Regions from separate parts of the Streptomyces endophyticus genome, predicted to be linked through region 2. Evidence: riboswitches for the same ligand, from Rfam matches in the RefSeq annotation. Region 2 holds a riboswitch; the other holds the start of a gene.
What was found. A riboswitch is a leader RNA that binds a small molecule or an ion and turns the genes downstream of it on or off. The one in region 2 is predicted to bind glycine.
Positions count from the first base shown of each region.

Region 1: linked by a shared signal. The riboswitch ahead of gcvP (aminomethyl-transferring glycine dehydrogenase) and the one ahead of gcvT (glycine cleavage system aminomethyltransferase GcvT) in region 2 are both predicted to bind glycine.

Region 1 is NZ_JAOZYC010000193.1:9,015-15,886, forward strand. Features, by position in the region: gene OKJ99_RS38685 (DNA polymerase IV) at 1-1,289, shown strand, start outside; gene OKJ99_RS38690 (PRC-barrel domain-containing protein) at 1,232-1,606, opposite strand; glycine riboswitch at 1,730-1,826, shown strand; gene gcvP (aminomethyl-transferring glycine dehydrogenase) at 2,011-4,896, shown strand; gene OKJ99_RS38700 (DUF5999 family protein) at 4,948-5,148, opposite strand; gene OKJ99_RS38705 (hypothetical protein) at 5,517-6,107, opposite strand; gene OKJ99_RS38710 (glutamate-cysteine ligase family protein) at 6,644-6,872, shown strand, end outside.
Region 2 is NZ_JAOZYC010000113.1:50,839-60,942, forward strand. Features, by position in the region: gene OKJ99_RS17385 (ABC transporter permease) at 1-401, opposite strand, end outside; gene OKJ99_RS17390 (ABC transporter substrate-binding protein) at 545-2,317, opposite strand; gene OKJ99_RS17395 (ABC transporter permease) at 2,433-3,437, opposite strand; gene OKJ99_RS17400 (enhanced serine sensitivity protein SseB C-terminal domain-containing protein) at 3,743-4,531, opposite strand; gene OKJ99_RS17405 (enhanced serine sensitivity protein SseB) at 4,659-5,483, opposite strand; gene OKJ99_RS17410 (AAA family ATPase) at 5,595-6,197, opposite strand; glycine riboswitch at 6,376-6,474, shown strand; glycine riboswitch at 6,475-6,575, shown strand; gene gcvT (glycine cleavage system aminomethyltransferase GcvT) at 6,631-7,746, shown strand; gene gcvH (glycine cleavage system protein GcvH) at 7,814-8,191, shown strand; gene glyA (serine hydroxymethyltransferase) at 8,200-9,462, shown strand; gene OKJ99_RS17430 (L-serine ammonia-lyase) at 9,623-10,104, shown strand, end outside.

The sequences.
Region 1 (6,872 bases), on a different contig from region 2:
CGGCGTCGTACGAGGCGCGGAAGTTCGGGGTGCACTCCGCGATGCCGATGGGGCAGGCCCGAAGGCTCGCCCCGCATGCCGCCTATCTGGTGCCGCGCTTCCGGCTCTACCGGGAGATCAGCGAGCAAGTGATGGAGCTTCTGGGCGCTCTTTCGCCGCTCGTGGAGCCGTTGAGCCTGGACGAGGCGTTCGTCGATCTCGAAGCCGGTGAGGCGGCCTGGGACGCCGCTTCGGCGGAGGCCGTGGGGTGGCGGCTGCGGGCCGACATCCGGCGCGTGACGGGTCTGACCGGTTCCGTGGGGCTCGCCGCGTCCAAGATGCTCGCGAAGATCGGCTCTGAGGAGGCCAAGCCGGACGGGCTGGTGCTCATACGGCCCGGAACCGAGCGGGCGCTGCTCGGGCCGCGGTCCGTGCGGATCCTGCCCGGCGTCGGGCCCGCGACGGCGGATCATCTGCGGCGGGCCGGGATCCAGACCGTGGAGGAGATCGCGGGGGCCGGCGAGGACGAGCTGGTGCGCCTCCTCGGGAAGGCGCACGGCAGCCATCTGTACGAGATGGCGCTGGCCCGCGACGAGCGGCCCGTCGTCGCCGAGCGGGACTCCAAGTCCGTATCGGTCGAGGACACGTACGACGTGGACATCCATGACCGGGTGCGGGTCCGGATGGAGGTGCGCAGGCTCGCGGGCCGGTGCGTGGAGCGGCTGAGAGCGGCCGAGCGCTCGGGGCGGACCGTGGTGCTGAAGGTGCGGCGCTACGACTTCTCGACGCTGACGCGCTCCGAGACGCTACGGGGGCCGACGGACGATCCCGGGGTGGTGCGGGAGGCCGCGGCGCGGTTGCTGGAGGGCGTGGACACGACCGGTGGCGTGCGGTTGTTGGGGGTCGGTGTCAGCGGGCTTGCCGACTTCACGCAGGAGGACCTGTTCGCGCAGTTCGCCGCCGCGGAGGAGGCTGCCGCCGAGGAGCTGGAGGGGGACGCGGGGTCGGTCGAGTCCGTGGAGGCGGCCGAGCCCGAGCCGACGCCCGTGGAGCGGAAGTGGCTGGCCGGGCACGATGTGCGGCATGCCGAGTTCGGGGCCGGGTGGGTGCAGGGGAGCGGGCTCGGGCGGGTGACCGTGCGGTTCGAGACGCCGTACGCGGAGGTGCCGGGGCGGGTGCGGACGTTCCGGGTCGATGATCCGGAGCTGGAGCCGGCGGAGCCGCTGCCGCTCGTCGAAGGAGCCGAGGAGGCTCAGGTCGGGTCGTCCTCCGCGCCCGCGACCTTGCCGAACGTGACGTCGGGCGACTGAGGAGCCGTGATGTCCAGACCGTAGTGGTCGTAGAGCTGGAGCTCCTGCTCAGGGGAGAGATGGCGGCCCACGCCGAAGTCTGGGGCGTCCTTGATCAGGGAGCGCTCGAAGGGCACGTGCAGCGTGCCTTCCTTGAAGTCGCTGGGTTCGAGCGGGACGAAGGCATCGCGGCTGAACAGGCCGGTCCGTATCGCGGCCCACTCCGGCACGCCCGTGGCGTCGTCCAGGTACACCTCGTCGATGGTGCCGATCTTGGCCCCGTTGCGGTCGAACGCCTTGCGGCCGATCAGGTTGCGCGGATCGACATCGGTCTGCACGGGCCCTCCAACTGATCGCGATGATCGCAACTGGTCTGTAACCACTACGAAAGAGCACATTGTGGAAGGCGGCCACTCGGGGGCTTTGGGCAAGTAGCCGCTGGTAGGCTGGCAGACGGCTGCTGACCCCGTGCGGGAGAGTCCTCCGACAGTCGTCGGAAGGCGCCGAAGGAGCAAATCCTCCCCGGAATCTCTCAGGCCCATGTACCGCACGGACGAGGTCACTCTGGAAAGCAGGGCGGGGTGCACGGTTTCCGCTCTCACCGACGGTGCAAGCCGGTGTGTTCCGTGTTTTCGCGGGGTGGGCCGGTGAAGCTCTCAGGTTGAGATGACAGAGGGGGAGGCCGTCCGGGTACCCGCGCCATGGTGCCCCTCGAAGGTCGCGATGACCAGGAGGCCTCCGCATGACAGCCAACCGTATTCCGCTCTCCCAGTTGGAGCGAGGAATCCCCTTCGAGCAGCGCCACATCGGCCCCGATGGCGCCGCTCAGGCCAAGATGCTCGCGCAGGTCGGCTACGGCTCGCTGGACGAGCTGACCGCGGCCGCGGTGCCCGATGTGATCAAGAGCGCCGAGGCGCTCGACCTTCCGGCAGCCCGCAGCGAGGCCGAGGTGCTCGCCGAGCTGAAGTCGCTCGCCGAGCGCAACCAGGTGCTCGGCTCGATGATCGGCCTCGGCTACTACGGGACGTTCACGCCGCCCGTCATCCTGCGCAATGTCATGGAGAACCCCTCCTGGTACACGGCGTACACGCCCTACCAGCCGGAGATCTCGCAGGGCCGCCTCGAGGCGCTGCTCAACTTCCAGACCATGGTCGCCGAGCTGACCGGACTGCCCACCTCGGGCGCCTCGCTGCTCGACGAGGGCACGGCCGCCGCCGAGGCGATGGCTCTCTCGCGCCGCGTGGGCAAGGTCAAGAACGGCGTGTACGTCGTCGACGCCGATGCCCTGCCGCAGACCATCGCGGTCATCGAGACGCGCGCCGAGCCGACCGGCGTCGAGATCGTCGTCGCCGACCTGAGCGAGGGCCTCCCCGCGGAGGTCGCCGAGCGCGGCGTCGTGGGTGTGCTCGTGCAGTACCCCGGCGCCTCCGGTGTCGTGCGGGACATCAAGCCCGTGATCGACCAGGCGCACGAGCTGGGCGCCATCGTCACCGTTGCCGCTGATCTTCTTGCTCTGACGCTGCTGACCTCGCCCGGTGACCTCGGCGCGGACATCGCCATCGGTACGACGCAGCGCTTCGGTGTCCCGATGGGCTTCGGCGGTCCGCACGCCGGATACATGGCCGTGCGCGAGAAGTTCGCGCGCTCGCTGCCGGGCCGCCTCGTCGGTGTCTCCGTCGACGCCGACGGGAACAAGGCGTACCGCCTCGCCCTGCAGACCCGTGAGCAGCACATCCGCCGCGAGAAGGCGACCAGCAACATCTGTACCGCGCAGGTGCTGCTCGCCGTCATGGCCGGCATGTACGCCGTGTACCACGGGCCCGATGGCCTCAAGTCGATCGCGCGGCGCACCCACCGCTACGCCACCCTGCTCGCCGCGGGGCTCACGGCGGGCGGCGTCGAGGTCGTGCACGGCGCGTACTTCGACACCCTCACCGTGCGGGTGCCGGGCAAGGCCGCCGAGGCCGTCTCCGCCGCGCGCGAGGGGGGCGTCAACCTGCGCCTCGTGGACGCCGATCACGTCTCGCTCGCCTGTGACGAGACCACCACGCGGGCCCAACTGGGCGCCGTGTGGAGCGCGTTCGGTGTAGAGGCGGACATCGAGGCCCTGGACGCCGAGGTGCAGGACACGCTGCCGGACGGGCTGCTGCGCGAGGACGAGTACCTGGCGCACCCCGTCTTCCACCAGTACCGCTCCGAGACGGCGATGCTGCGCTACCTGCGGGCGCTCGCCGACCGCGACTACGCGCTGGACCGCGGCATGATCCCGCTGGGCTCCTGCACGATGAAGCTCAACGCGACGACGGAGATGGAGCCGGTCACCTGGCCCGAGTTCGGCCAGCTGCACCCCTTCGCCCCCGCCGAGCAGGCGCAGGGCTATCTGACGCTCATCCGTGAGCTGGAGGAGCGGCTCGCCGAGGTCACCGGCTACGACAAGGTGTCGCTGCAGCCGAACGCCGGCTCGCAGGGCGAGCTCGCCGGTCTGCTCGCCGTCCGCGGCTACCACCGGGCGAACGGCGACGAGCAGCGCACCGTCTGCCTCATCCCGTCCTCCGCGCACGGCACGAACGCCGCGAGCGCCGTGATGGCCGGCATGAAGGTCGTCGTCGTGAAGACCGCCGACGACGGCGAGGTCGACATCGAGGACCTGCGCGCCAAGATCGAGCAGTACGCCGAGCAGCTCTCCGTCCTCATGATCACCTACCCGTCGACGCACGGTGTCTTCGAGGAGCACGTCGCCGACATCTGCGCCGCCGTGCACGACGCGGGCGGTCAGGTCTACGTCGACGGCGCCAACCTCAACGCCCTGGTGGGCCTCGCCAAGCCGGGCCGCTTCGGCGGCGACGTCTCGCACCTGAACCTGCACAAGACGTTCTGCATCCCGCACGGCGGCGGCGGTCCGGGCGTCGGCCCGGTGGGTGTGCGCGAGCACCTCGCGCCGTACCTGCCGAACCACCCGCTGCAGTCGGCCGCGGGTCCCGAGACGGGTGTCGGCCCGATCTCCGCGGCGCCGTGGGGCTCCGCCGGGATCCTGCCGATCTCCTGGGCGTACGTGCGGCTCATGGGCGGCGAGGGGCTGAAGCGGGCCACGCAGGTGGCCGTGCTCTCCGCGAACTACATCGCCAAGCGGCTCGAGCCGCACTTCCCGGTGCTCTACAACGGTCCGGGCGGCCTCGTCGCGCACGAGTGCATCGTGGACCTGCGGCCGCTCAGCAAGGCGACGGGCGTGAGCATCGATGATGTCGCCAAGCGGCTCATCGACTACGGGTTCCACGCGCCGACCATGTCGTTCCCGGTCGCCGGGACGTTCATGATCGAGCCCACCGAGAGCGAGGACATCGACGAGCTCGACCGGTTCTGCGACGCGATGATCGCGATTCGCGGCGAGATCGAGCGGGTCGCCACCGGCGAGTGGGCGGCCGACGACAACCCGCTGCGGAACGCTCCGCACACGGCCGGGATGCTCGGCGGTGAGTGGGAGCACGCGTACAGCCGGGAAGAAGGTGTCTTCCCGGCCGGGGTGGTCGCCTCGGACAAGTACTGGCCGCCGGTGCGGCGCATCGACCAGGCGTTCGGCGACCGGAACCTGGTGTGCTCCTGCCCGCCACTCGACGCCTACGAGGGCTGATCCACTCGGGACTGCGCGGCCTCTGGTCGCGCAGTCCTGCTCAGCTGATCCCTACGCCGCCGTCACCACCGTGCCCAGTGGGCGGTGCGGGGCGATGATCCTGCCACTGGGCAGCAGCTCGCCGGTGTCCTCGAAGAGCAGGACCCCGTTGCAGAGGAGGCTCCACCCCTGCTCGGGGTGGTGAGCCACAGGGAGTGCTGCTTCCCTGTCCTCGGATTCCGCTGTCGGGCAGGCTGGCTGGTGCTGGCACATGGATGGGATCTTTCGCTGCGAAGTGATCTCGATGACGTGGGCTGTGCTTGCTGTACTGGCGGTGCTGGTGGTGCCTGTCGTGCTGCGGCTTGAAGGCTTGTTCATGGCCGCCCCCCGATTTCGTGAGTTCTGGAACCCAGTGTTGCCCTGTGGGCGTCAATCCGCAGGGATTTCCTTGCAGCGGTCCTTATGGGTTGGAGACGCATCACCCGTGCGGACGGTTCAGTCCAACTCGACTCTCCCTTCGGGTGGTTAGGAGTGGTCGGTACGGGCTAGTCCGCTCGGGCAGGGCTGTGCCCCGCGACCGGACGGCGAACGGTGCGGGGCACAGGCAGGCGCGACAGGGGCCGTCGGCGGGCCCCGGCCGGTCAGGCGAGCAGTCCGGCGGCGGCCGGGGTCGGCGTCAGGCGGAGCGTGAGGACCGGCAGGAGCTCGGCCACCCGGTGCGGGCGGTGCGGGGCGATGCCGGGCGGGGCGGGTGCCAGCGGGACGAGGATGTCGTCGGCCGCCGGCTGGCCGCTCGCCGGGTCGGCGGTGCGCTCGCCGTGCAGCCACAGCGTGAGCATGTAGAGCTCGGGTACGGAGAGCAGCCGCGGCTGATAGGTCTGGGGCAGCGACTCCGCCTGCCGCAGGGCGCGTTCGGTGGACCTGATGTAGGGACCCTCGAAGAAGTGCGAGAAGGCCCAGCCGTCCGGGGTGAGCATGGTGTCGGCCGCCGCCACCGCGCGCTCCCCGCAGCGGATCAGGAATCGCCAGCCGGTCAGACGGGCCCTGGATGGCCCGGTGGTCTCGGTGATGTGGTCCAACACATGGAGGGGCAGCGGGAGTTCGGGGGTGGCGGGTCCCTGTGCGGCGCGCAGGGACGGGGTGCGTGCCTCGCGGACGGCGGTGGGGGAACCGAGAGCCGTGAGGACACTGCGCAGGGCAGGCGCGGGAGCCGGTGGGACGTGCAGCGGCATGGTGGGTCGCCTCTCATTCGACAGGCATGTGATGCGAGGGCGGTGCGGTACGAGCGGACGGCACTGTCTGCTGCGGGTGCACAGGGGTACACGGGGCAAAGGGGGCGGGGGTCCGGACCGAATCCGGGCGGCGGGCGCCAACCCTCTGTCTCGCCAGCGGAGTTTATACGATGCGTGTTCACGGAGTGTTTCCTCTAGCACGCCGCCCGGATTTCGCAAGGTGCTATTCGGGCGCGATTCCCATGAGGTTTTGTGGGTATTCTCCCCATTTGCGGCGAGGGTGTCGTGCGTGACCTCGACGTCTTTCGGCCGAGCGGTCGGCGTGTTCTTGTCGGCGTTTTTCACCAGGGCCGCGAGCGACAGAGATTGCGGGCGGCCGCATGCCTAAGGAATGTGCCCTCGGGTAACCGCCTTGAGGCTACTGCTCCGTGGACGCGCGCGGGGCGTTATGGATCACATTGCCGGGGCATCATCCACCGTGACACGCGGCCGGGACGGAGCAACAAGGGGTCGCCCGTGCGAGGAGGGACGCTTCCATGGGGGAGAAGGTCGTTGCGGGGACGGTCGGCCTGGCCGACCCGCGGAGCTATCGGGAGAAGCTCAAGGAGTGCCTGGAGGGGTTCGGGAGGCTGCTGGAGGAGAAGCGTTTCGACCGTCCGCAGAATCTCATGGGGCTTGAGATCGAGCTGAATCTCGCGGGGCCCGACGGGCTGCCGAGAATGATGAATGCGGAAGTTCTTGAGCGCATCGCGAGCCGTGATTTCC
Region 2 (10,104 bases):
GCGACGCCGCCGATGAGCCACAGCACGCAGGCACCGAGCGCGAGCGCGCCGGTGACGGGGAGCGCGTCCTTCAGGGTGGTCCAGACGGGTTCCTCCGTACGGAAGGAGTACCCGAAGCAGGGCGCCGCGCAGTGGGTCACGTCGCTGCCATTGGCGTAGTCGCGCCCCAGCGGGATGCCCTTGACGAAGTCCCAGAACTGAACGAGCAGAGGGTCGTTGAGCCCCAGCTTGATCCGGATCCCCGCGAGCTGCTCGGCGCCGGACGACTTGCCGGCGAAGAGCACGGCAATGTCCTGACCCGCCCATTTGGGCAGCATGAAGAAGATGGTGAAGGTCGCGAAGAGAACGACGAGCACCATGATGACAACGGCGAACAGGCGCCGGATGAGATAAGCAAGCACTGTGCGCGGCCCGGCCGCGACCATGGGCTCCTTGTGGGAGCCCACGACCGCAGCCCGGGGCCATCACCTGCCCTTCGGACTGGCGGGTTTCGGCGGCTGGGGCAAACCGGACGGCGGATGAACTCCGCCGTCCGGCAGGGGTGTTACTTGACGACGCCCAGGGAGGCGTAGTCGTAGCGGCCGCTGTAGGCGTCGGCCATCATGGCGTTGGTCAGACGCGGGCCACGCCACGTGATGTTGTTCTCGTAGATGAACGGCATCCAGTCGGCCTGGTCGAGGATCCGCTTGTCGAGCGCCTTGTAGGTCTCGCCGGCCTTGTTCGGGTCCGTCTCGGCGATGGCCTTGTCGAACATGCCGTCGATCTTCGGGTCGTTGATCTCGGACTCGTTGTAGTTACCGGTCTGCGCGAGGAAGCGGCTGTCCCACAGCGGCTGACCGAAGCCCTGACCGGACGGGAAGTCCGGGCCCCAACCACTCATGATCATGCCGTAGCCGCGGGCCTTGACGACCTTCGGGGAACCGGTGACCGAGGCCGACTCGGCGCCGTCGAAGGAGTCCACCTCGACCTTGATGCCGACCTTGGCGAGCTGCTCCTGCAGCGCCTCTGCGGTGTCGACCTCGCCCGGGTTGTTGGTACGGGCGGTGATCTTCGTGGAGAAGCCGGTCGGCTTGCCGCACTCCTTCAGCTCGGACTTGGCCTTGGCCGCGTCCGGCTTGCCCTTGCGGGCGAGGACGCCGTACGGGTCGTAGTCGCTGTGGCCCTTGATGGACTTCGGCAGGGTGGAGTTGGCGATGTCGCCGCCGGCCAGCTTGCCGCCGCGGGTCTGCTGCAGGCCCGCGAAGTCGGTCGCGTAGAACACGGCCTTGCGGCAGTGGACGTTGTCGAACGGCTTGGCCTTGTGCACCAGGGCGACGTAGCGGACGAAGGACGTCCGCATGTTGTCGACGCTGTCCTTGTGGTCCTGGACGGCGGAGACGCGACCCGACTGGGTCATGCCCGTGCCGTTCATGTCGACGTCGTAATCGCCTTCCATCAGGCGCTTGTCGTTCTCCTCCAGGTTGGCGGAGATCGTCACGTCGACCTTGTTGGGAAGCGCGGCACGGATCGGGTCCGAGGCCTTCTTCCACTTGTCGTTGCGCACCAGGACGATCTTCTTGTTGGCCTTGTACGACTGGAACTTGTACGGGCCGGCGGAGAACGGGTGCGCGGTGTACTTGGCCTTCGTGTCCTTCTCCTGCTTGACCGGCGAGCCGGACGGCATGGCGAGGAACTGCTCGAAGTCACCGTTCGGCTTCGGCAGCTTGAAGACGATGGTCTGGTCGTCCGGCGTCTCGATCGACTTCAGACCCAGCTTGTCCTTGGACTTGTCCTTGTACGGGCCCTTGTACTCGCCCTTGGGGTCCAGGTTCTGCTTCAGGTACTGCGGGCCACCGGTGATGGTGTCCGTCGCCCAGATGCGCTCGATGCCGTACTTGACGTCCTTGGAGGTGATCGGCGAGCCGTCCTCCCAGGTGACCCCGTCACGCAGGTGGTACGTGTACGTCTTGCCGTCGTCGGAGATGTCGGCCTTGGACTTGGCCAGGTCACCGACCAGCTCGTTGGACGCCGCACCCGGCTTGGGCGCGTAGGTCACCAGTTGGCGCGTGTAGAACCGCATGAAGTCCCACGACATGCCGTAGTAGGCGCGCTGCGGGTCGGCGGAGTCCAGGTCCTGCTTGCCGACCATGCGCAGCGTGCCTCCCTTCTTCTTCGAAGGGTTGGCGATCTTGTTGTACGCGGCGTCGTAACCGGCGCCCTTCGACGAGTCCTTGGAGTCGTCGTCGCTGCCACCGCCGCACGCCGTGGTCGACACCAGAGCCGCGACCACGAGGGCGGCGCCGGCGGCAAGCCGTCGTTTCGAGGAACCTGTGGGCATTTTCTCGTAACCTCCGAGATCGCGGTCCCGGACACCTGCCGGAGAACCATGGAGTCAAGCCACCTGACGGTGCTGCAGGGGCAGTTCGGTGAAAGCCGGTTGGACTTGTACGGCGTTACCGGGTGCCCTTCGGGTCGAGGGCGTCGCGCAGCCCGTCGCCGAAGAGGTTGAACGCGAGAACGGTGATGAAGATCGTGACACCCGGGAAGACCATGAACATCGGGTCGTGCTCGTACGTCTCCAGGGCGTCGCGGAGCATGCCGCCCCAGGAGGCCGTGGGCGGCCGGACACCCGCACCGAGGAAGCTGAGCGCCGCCTCCGTGAGGATGTTGGTCGGGATCATCAGCGTCATGTAGACGACGATCGGCGCGACCAGGTTCGGCAGCAGTTCACGGAACAGGATGTGCCGCGGGCCACCGCCCAACGACCGTGCCGCCTCGACGTATTCACGCTCCCGCAGGGACAGCGTCTGCCCGCGGACGATGCGGCCGATGTACGGCCAGCCGAAGAACCCGATGACGAGGATGAGCACGGCGATGCGCACCCCGCTGCCGGTCAGACCGAGCAGATCGTCGGGGAGCACCGAGACCAGGGAGATGATGAAGAGCAGCTGCGGGAAGGAGAGCAGCACGTCCATCACGCGGCTGATCACCGCGTCGATCCAGCCGCCGAAGAAGCCGGCGACGATGCCGAACAGCGTGCCGAGCACCACGGCGACGATCGCCGCGAGGAACGCCACGAGCAGCGAGATCCGGGCGCCGTAGACGATGCGGCTGAAGACGTCGCGCCCCTTGTTCGGTTCGAGGCCGAAGAGGAAGTCGCTGCTGACGCCCCCGAGCGAGCCCTGCGGCAGGTTCGTCAGCGGGTCGAGCTTGTCCTGGTGGAACTGGTTCGGCGGGTGGCCGAGCAGGCTGACGATGAGCGGCGCGAAGACCGCGACCAGGACCAGGAGGACGACAACGATGCCACCGCCGAGAGCGACCTTGTCGCGCTTCAGCCGGTTCCAGGCGATCTGCTTGAGCGACCGGCCCTCGACCTTGCGCTCTCCGTCTCCCTTGGCAGGCTCGACCGGTGCGCTCGGTTCCGCTTCCGCGCTCGTGTCGTGCAATGGTGCCGTCATCGTGGCAGGGACCCCTCTCAACCGGCGGTGACCGGCCCGCACTTGCCGCTGTGGCGGCGTGGTTCAGTCCGTCGTACACAGAGGCGAAGCCCCCTTGCTGCGGGAGTCTTCAACCTGGGCGCGATCTGTTGCCAGACTTGACAGCGAAAGGATGCCTAAACGTGATGCAGGCTGGGGTGTTCCGTTATCCGGACTGCCGTGAACGGGGGTCGGACACGGGGCAGTTGGGGTGAACCGGACATGATGTCCTCAAACGCCGGACGGGCTGGATATTCCAGCCCGTCCGGCGATTGAGGACAATCTTTTCAGTACGTCGCCCCGTACGGCGGCGGGAATCCGTACCCACCCCCGGCGGGAGCCGCATGGGCCTCCCGGTCATAAAACGGACGTGCCTGCCGCAGCCACATCGCCACCGGGTCGTACTCGTCCGACATCGCGACCGTGGAGACCGGGAGTCCCTCGGGGACCGCCGGGATGGACTGCTGCATCATCGCCCGGACCGCGTCCACGGACGCCGGGGACGTGTCGTAGACGTCCAGGCCGATGGCGAGGTAGGGCGCGCCCAGCGTGGGCTGGACCCAGGCGCGGCGCAGGGAGCGGATCGCCGTCGTACGGTGCGCGTTCTGCGTCAGGACCGCGTAGAACTGGGGGATCTCGATGGCGGGTTCGGAGAGCCGCAGCGGGCCCGCCGGCTGCCGGTCCAGGCCGCCCGCGATGCGCCGCAGGTCGAGCCACGGGATGCCGACGCCGCCGCCCGGCGCGTGCGGGTTCAGCCAGAGCCCGTAGTGGTCCGGGTAGAGCGTGCGCGCCGCGTCGACCCCGCTCACCACCTCGTACGCCCGCGACCAGCCGGAGGCGGAGAGCTCCTGGGCGGAGGTGACGCAGGGGGCGTACGAGAAGCCGTCCACCTCCATGTTCCCGAACTGGGCGTCCGGGGAGCCGGCCTGGCCGTGCCAGAGCAGCATCCAGACCTGCCCGGCCCCGGGGTCGGCGAGGGCCTTGAGGAGCGCCTCGTACGCGTCGTAGCGTCCCGGCGTCACCTGGCGCAGCATGTGCTCGACCTGTCCGGCCGCGGCCGTGCCCGACGCGCTCACCCGTAACCGCCCCTTCGGCTCTTCAAATACGTCCGTGTCCCACATGTGGCCGGAAAGCGAAGCGCCGACCGGTCACGTCATGAAACCAGCTTAAGCGGCGATACTGACACCGACTTGACGGACGCCGTCACCCTTCTCGTACGTAGAACGGCCGTACGTGTGTACGCAGCCAGTCCGCGACCGGGTCCTGCGTCACATCCAGGAACACCAGGTTGACGGTCCAGGCCAGCGGTGCGCGGCCCAACGCCCGCCCCAGCGCGTCCAACGGAAGGTCCCGCACGGCGCCCGCGGCACCCGCGGCCTGCGACAGCTCCACGCCGATGAACAGGGACGGCTCCGCATCCTCCACGGTCGCGAGGCAGCGCCGGGCGCTCAGCACCGTGCCGAGCGCCTCGAACTCCTCACGCACCGCGGCCAGGAAGTCCATGGGGTCGAGCTGCCAGTCCGGCTCGCTCAGCACCACGCGGCCACCCGTCGCCGGGCCGTCCAGCGCCGTGCGACCGCTGCGGGCCAGCTCGGCGACGGCCGGCGGCGGCAGCGGGACGCCCACCGTGCCGTCCGGGTTCACGGCGATGCCGACCTGCGGCGGAAGGCCGCGCGCGAACTCCACGGCCGGGGCCACCGTGCAGTCCATCCGGCCACCGGTGACGGCCATGAACTGCTGCTCGGAGCTGAACACCGGGACGTAGGCCTGGCCCTCGATCTCCAGAGTCGGCAGGTCGAGGTCCCTGCTGGCGTTCGAACCGCCCCTGGGCAGCGGGATCCACACGTGGCTGCGGCCGAGCGCCTCGACGATCCGGCCGCCCGCCGAGTTCCCCGCCTGTTGGCCGAGTGCCGCGGCGAGGACCTCCTCCAACTCGTTGGCGGGCCAGCCCTGCGCGGGGTGGGCGTAGCCGCCCTCGTGCCCCTGGGCGTGACCGTGACCCGACTCCGGGGTGCCTGGGAACTCCATGACTGCCATCAACCTCTGCTGTTCTGCCCGCTGCTGTGCCCGCCCGACCTTAACTCGTCCACACAATTGGACACGGTGCGGTTCCTTCCGCTTGCGCAGGGGGTCCCGGGGTCAGTCGCCGAACGTGATCCCTCCCAGCGCCTCCATCGCCGCCCGGTCGAGCAGCACCGCGGACTCCATCCCGGCCGGCAGGTCCCCCCGCTCCGTCGAGCTGACGAGCGCCCCCACCGCCCTGCGGTGCCGGGCGAAGGCGTACCGGGACACCCCGCGGCCGCGGTCCCGCTGCCCTTCCAGGGCCGTGTCCGCCGGTACGTCGAGCAGCATCAGATGGACGGCCACCCCACGCCGCCGCGCCGTGCGGATCACCCAGCGGCGCACCCACGCCTGCGTACCGCAGTCGTGCACGACGACGCTCGCCCCCGAGCGCATCGCCCGGCGCAGCCCCACGTAGTGCGCGACGCGGACCAGCGGGCGGTACAGCCCGTACGGCAGGTAGCGCGGCATGCGCGCGGCCCAGCGCTCGCGGGTGTCCTGCGAATCGATCCGGATCTCGGTCACGGCCCGCCGCATCAGCGTCGACTTCCCGCTGCCCGGCAGGCCCGAGAGCACGACCAGGTCGCCCGCCGCGAAGGCGAGCTGCCGCGGTGTGTGGCCGCGACGGCCGCGCAGGTCCCGCACCGAGCGCTGGCCGGGGATCCGCACCCCCGCCACCACCGACGCCGAAGCGGATACCGCGTAAGCCCCCGCCACTGCCTTGTGCACCGTGATCGTCCTCCCCGTTCCGGTCACGTCACCCTTGCCCCTCAAGTGTAAAGAGAAGGTAATGCCCCTCAAGGGCTTTCCCTGTCGGACGGGCATGCAATGATGTGCCCGCAACTGCATACCGGCCGCTTGAATCCGCGCGGGAGAGTTCTGGGTACGACGAGTGCCCGGACGCCGAAGGAGCAAGTTCCTCCCTTGAATCTCTCAGGCCCCGTACCGCGCGGGCGAGGCAGATCTGAAAAGTGGGGCGTCTTTGTGACGTGACGCCCCCACCCAAGGTGCAAGCCCCTCGGGGCGAACCTCTCAGGTTCCGATGACAGATGGGGAGGACGTCTCGTACGCGATACGGGACTCCGCCATCGCCGTCATGCCCGGGAGCACCCTGATGACCCGTACGACATCTCTCGACGCCCTGCATCGTTCGCTCGGCGCCACGATGACCGACTTCGCCGGCTGGGACATGCCGCTGCGCTACGGCAGCGAGCGTGACGAGCACAACGCCGTGCGCACGCGGGCCGGTCTCTTCGACCTCTCCCACATGGGCGAGATCACGGTGTCCGGGCCCCAGGCCGTGGACCTGCTCAACCACGCCCTCGTCGGCAACATCGGCTCCGTCGGCCTCGGCCGCGCCCGCTACACCATGATCTGCCGCGCGGACGGCGGGATCCTCGACGACCTGATCGTGTACCGGCTCGGCGAGACCGAATACATGGTGGTCGCCAACGCGGGCAACGCGCAGGTCGTGCTCGACGCCCTCACCGAGCGCGCCGCCGGCTTCGACGCCGAGGTCCGCGACGACCACGACGCGTACGCGCTGCTCGCGGTGCAGGGTCCGGCCTCCGCGGCGATCGTGAAGTCCGTCACTGACGCGGACCTGGACGGCCTGAAGTACTACGCGGGGCTGCCCGGCACCGTCGCCGGTGTGCAGGCGCTCATCGCGCGCACCGGATACACCGGCGAGGACGGCTTCGAGCTGTTCGTCTCCCCCGCCGACGCCGAGAAGCTGTGGCAGGCACTGACCAAGGCGGGCGCCGAGTACGGCCTCATCCCCTGCGGCCTGTCCTGCCGTGACACGCTGCGCCTTGAGGCGGGCATGCCGCTGTACGGGCACGAGCTGACCACCGACCTCACCCCCTTCGACGCCGGTCTCGGCCGCGTCGTGAAGTTCGAAAAGACCTCCCACGGGGGCGACTTCGTGGGCCACGACGCGCTGGTCGCCGCCGCCGAGCGCGCCGAGGCCAACCCGCCCCGCAAGCTCGTCGGCCTCATCGCCGAGGGCCGCCGCGTCCCGCGCGCCGGGATGTCCGTCGTCGTGGACGGACAGGTCATCGGCGAGGTCACCTCCGGCGCCCCGTCCCCGACGCTGGGCAAGCCGATCGCGATGGCGTACGTGGACCCCGCGCACGCGGAGCCGGGTACGGCGGGTGTCGGCGTCGACATCCGCGGCAAGCACGAGCCGTACGAGGTCGTGGCCCTGCCGTTCTACAAGCGCCAGAAGTAGGCGCCCCAGCACCCCCTTGTAGCCCCGCCGTCACCAGCACCTTCCCGCGTACAGGAGAATTCGCATCATGAGCAACCCCCAGCAGCTGCGTTACAGCAAGGAGCACGAGTGGCTCTCGGCCGTCGAGGACGGCGTCGCCACGATCGGCATCACGGAGCACGCCGCGAACGCGCTCGGTGACATCGTGTTCGTCCAGCTCCCCGAGGTCGGTGACACCGTGACCGCGGGCGAGACCTGCGGCGAGCTCGAGTCGACCAAGTCCGTCTCCGACCTGTACTCCCCCGTGGGCGGCGAGGTCACCGAGATCAACCAGGACGTCGTCGACGACCCGGCCCTCGTGAACTCGGCCCCGTTCGAGGGCGGCTGGCTGTTCAAGGTCCGCCTTGCCGAGGAGCCGAAGGACCTGCTCACCGCCGACGAGTACACCGCATTCTCCGGGAGCTGACTCCACCGATGTCCGTACTGAACGAATCCCTGCACGAGCTCGACCCCGAGGTCGCCGTCGCGGTCGACGCCGAGCTGAAGCGCCAGCAGTCGACCCTCGAAATGATCGCGTCGGAGAACTTCGCCCCGGCCGCCGTCATGGAGGCCCAGGGCTCGGTCCTCACCAACAAGTACGCGGAGGGCTACCCCGGCCGCCGCTACTACGGCGGCTGCGAGCACGTCGACGTCACCGAGCAGATCGCCATCGACCGTGTGAAGGCGCTCTTCGGCGCCGAGTACGCGAACGTGCAGCCGCACTCGGGCGCCTCCGCGAACCAGGCCGCCCTCTTCGCCATCGCCAAGCCGGGCGACACGATCCTCGGCCTGGACCTGGCGCACGGCGGCCACCTCACGCACGGCATGCGCCTGAACTTCTCCGGCAAGCAGTTCAACGTGGTCCCGTACCACGTGGACGACGCGGGCCTGGTCGACATGGCCGAGGTCGAGCGGCTCGCCAAGGAGCACCGCCCCAAGGTGATCATCGCCGGCTGGTCCGCGTACCCGCGCCAGCTGGACTTCGCCGAGTTCCGTCGCATCGCCGACGAGGTCGAGGCGCTGCTCTGGGTCGACATGGCGCACTTCGCGGGCCTCGTGGCCGCGGGCCTGCACCCCAACCCGGTCCCGCACGCCGACGTCGTCACGTCCACGACGCACAAGACGCTCGGCGGCCCGCGCGGCGGCATCATCCTCGCCCGCAACAAGGACTTCGCGAAGAAGCTGAACTCGGCGGTCTTCCCGGGCTTCCAGGGCGGCCCCCTTGAGCACGTGATCGCGGCCAAGGCGGTCTCCTTCAAGGTCGCGGCCTCCGAGGACTTCAAGGAGCGCCAGGCCCGCACGATCGAGGGCGCCCAGATCCTCGCCGAGCGCCTGACGACCCCGGAGTCGCGCGCGGCGGGCGTCAACGTCCTCTCCGGCGGCACGGACGTGCACCTGGTCCTCGTCGACCTGCGCGAGTCCGAGCTCGACGGCCAGCAGGCCGAGGACCGGCTCCACGAGGTCGGCATCACGGTCAACCGCAACGCGGTCCCGAACGACCCGCGCCCGCCGATGGTCACCTCCGGCCTGCGGATCGGCACGCCGGCCCTCGCCACCCGCGGCTTCACCGCCGAGGACTTCCGCGAGGTCGCCGACGTGATCGCGCTCGCGCTTCAGCCGTCGTACGACGCCGAGGCGCTCAAGGCCCGGGTGACCGCTCTGGCCGATAAGCACCCGCTGTACCCCGGCCTGAAGTAATTCGGCCCGGATTACGTACCCTTTCGTAGGTACGTCCCGTCGGGGCACCGCGCACACTGGAATCAGCAGATGTCAGTGAGCACGGTGCCCCGGCCGCTTCCACCGCACTCTCGCTTGTCCGGCAGACAACGGCGTCTACCACCACCTTTGGAGTCCCACCGTGGCCATCTCGGTCTTCGACCTGTTCTCGATCGGCATCGGCCCGTCCAGCTCGCACACGGTCGGCCCGATGCGCGCGGCCCGCATGTTCGCGCGGCGCCTGAAGAACGAGGGCCTGCTGGCCCACACCTCCTCGGTCCGCGCCGAGCTGTACGGCTCCCTGGGCGCGACCGGGCACGGACACGGCACCCCGAAGGCGGTGCTGCTCGGCCTGGAGGGCGACTCCCCGCGCACCGTCGACGTGGAGAAGGCCGACGAGCACGTCGAGACGATCAAGGAAAAGGGCCGCCTCAACCTGCTCGGCGCCCACGAGATCGCGTTCTCGTACGACGACGATCTCGTCCTGCACCGCCGCAAGGCCCTCCCGTACCACGCGAACGGCATGACGCTGTGGGCGTACGACGCCGACGGCGGCGAGCTGCTCACCAAGACGTACTACTCGGTGGGCGGCGGCTTCGTCGTCGACGAGGACGCCGTGGCGGG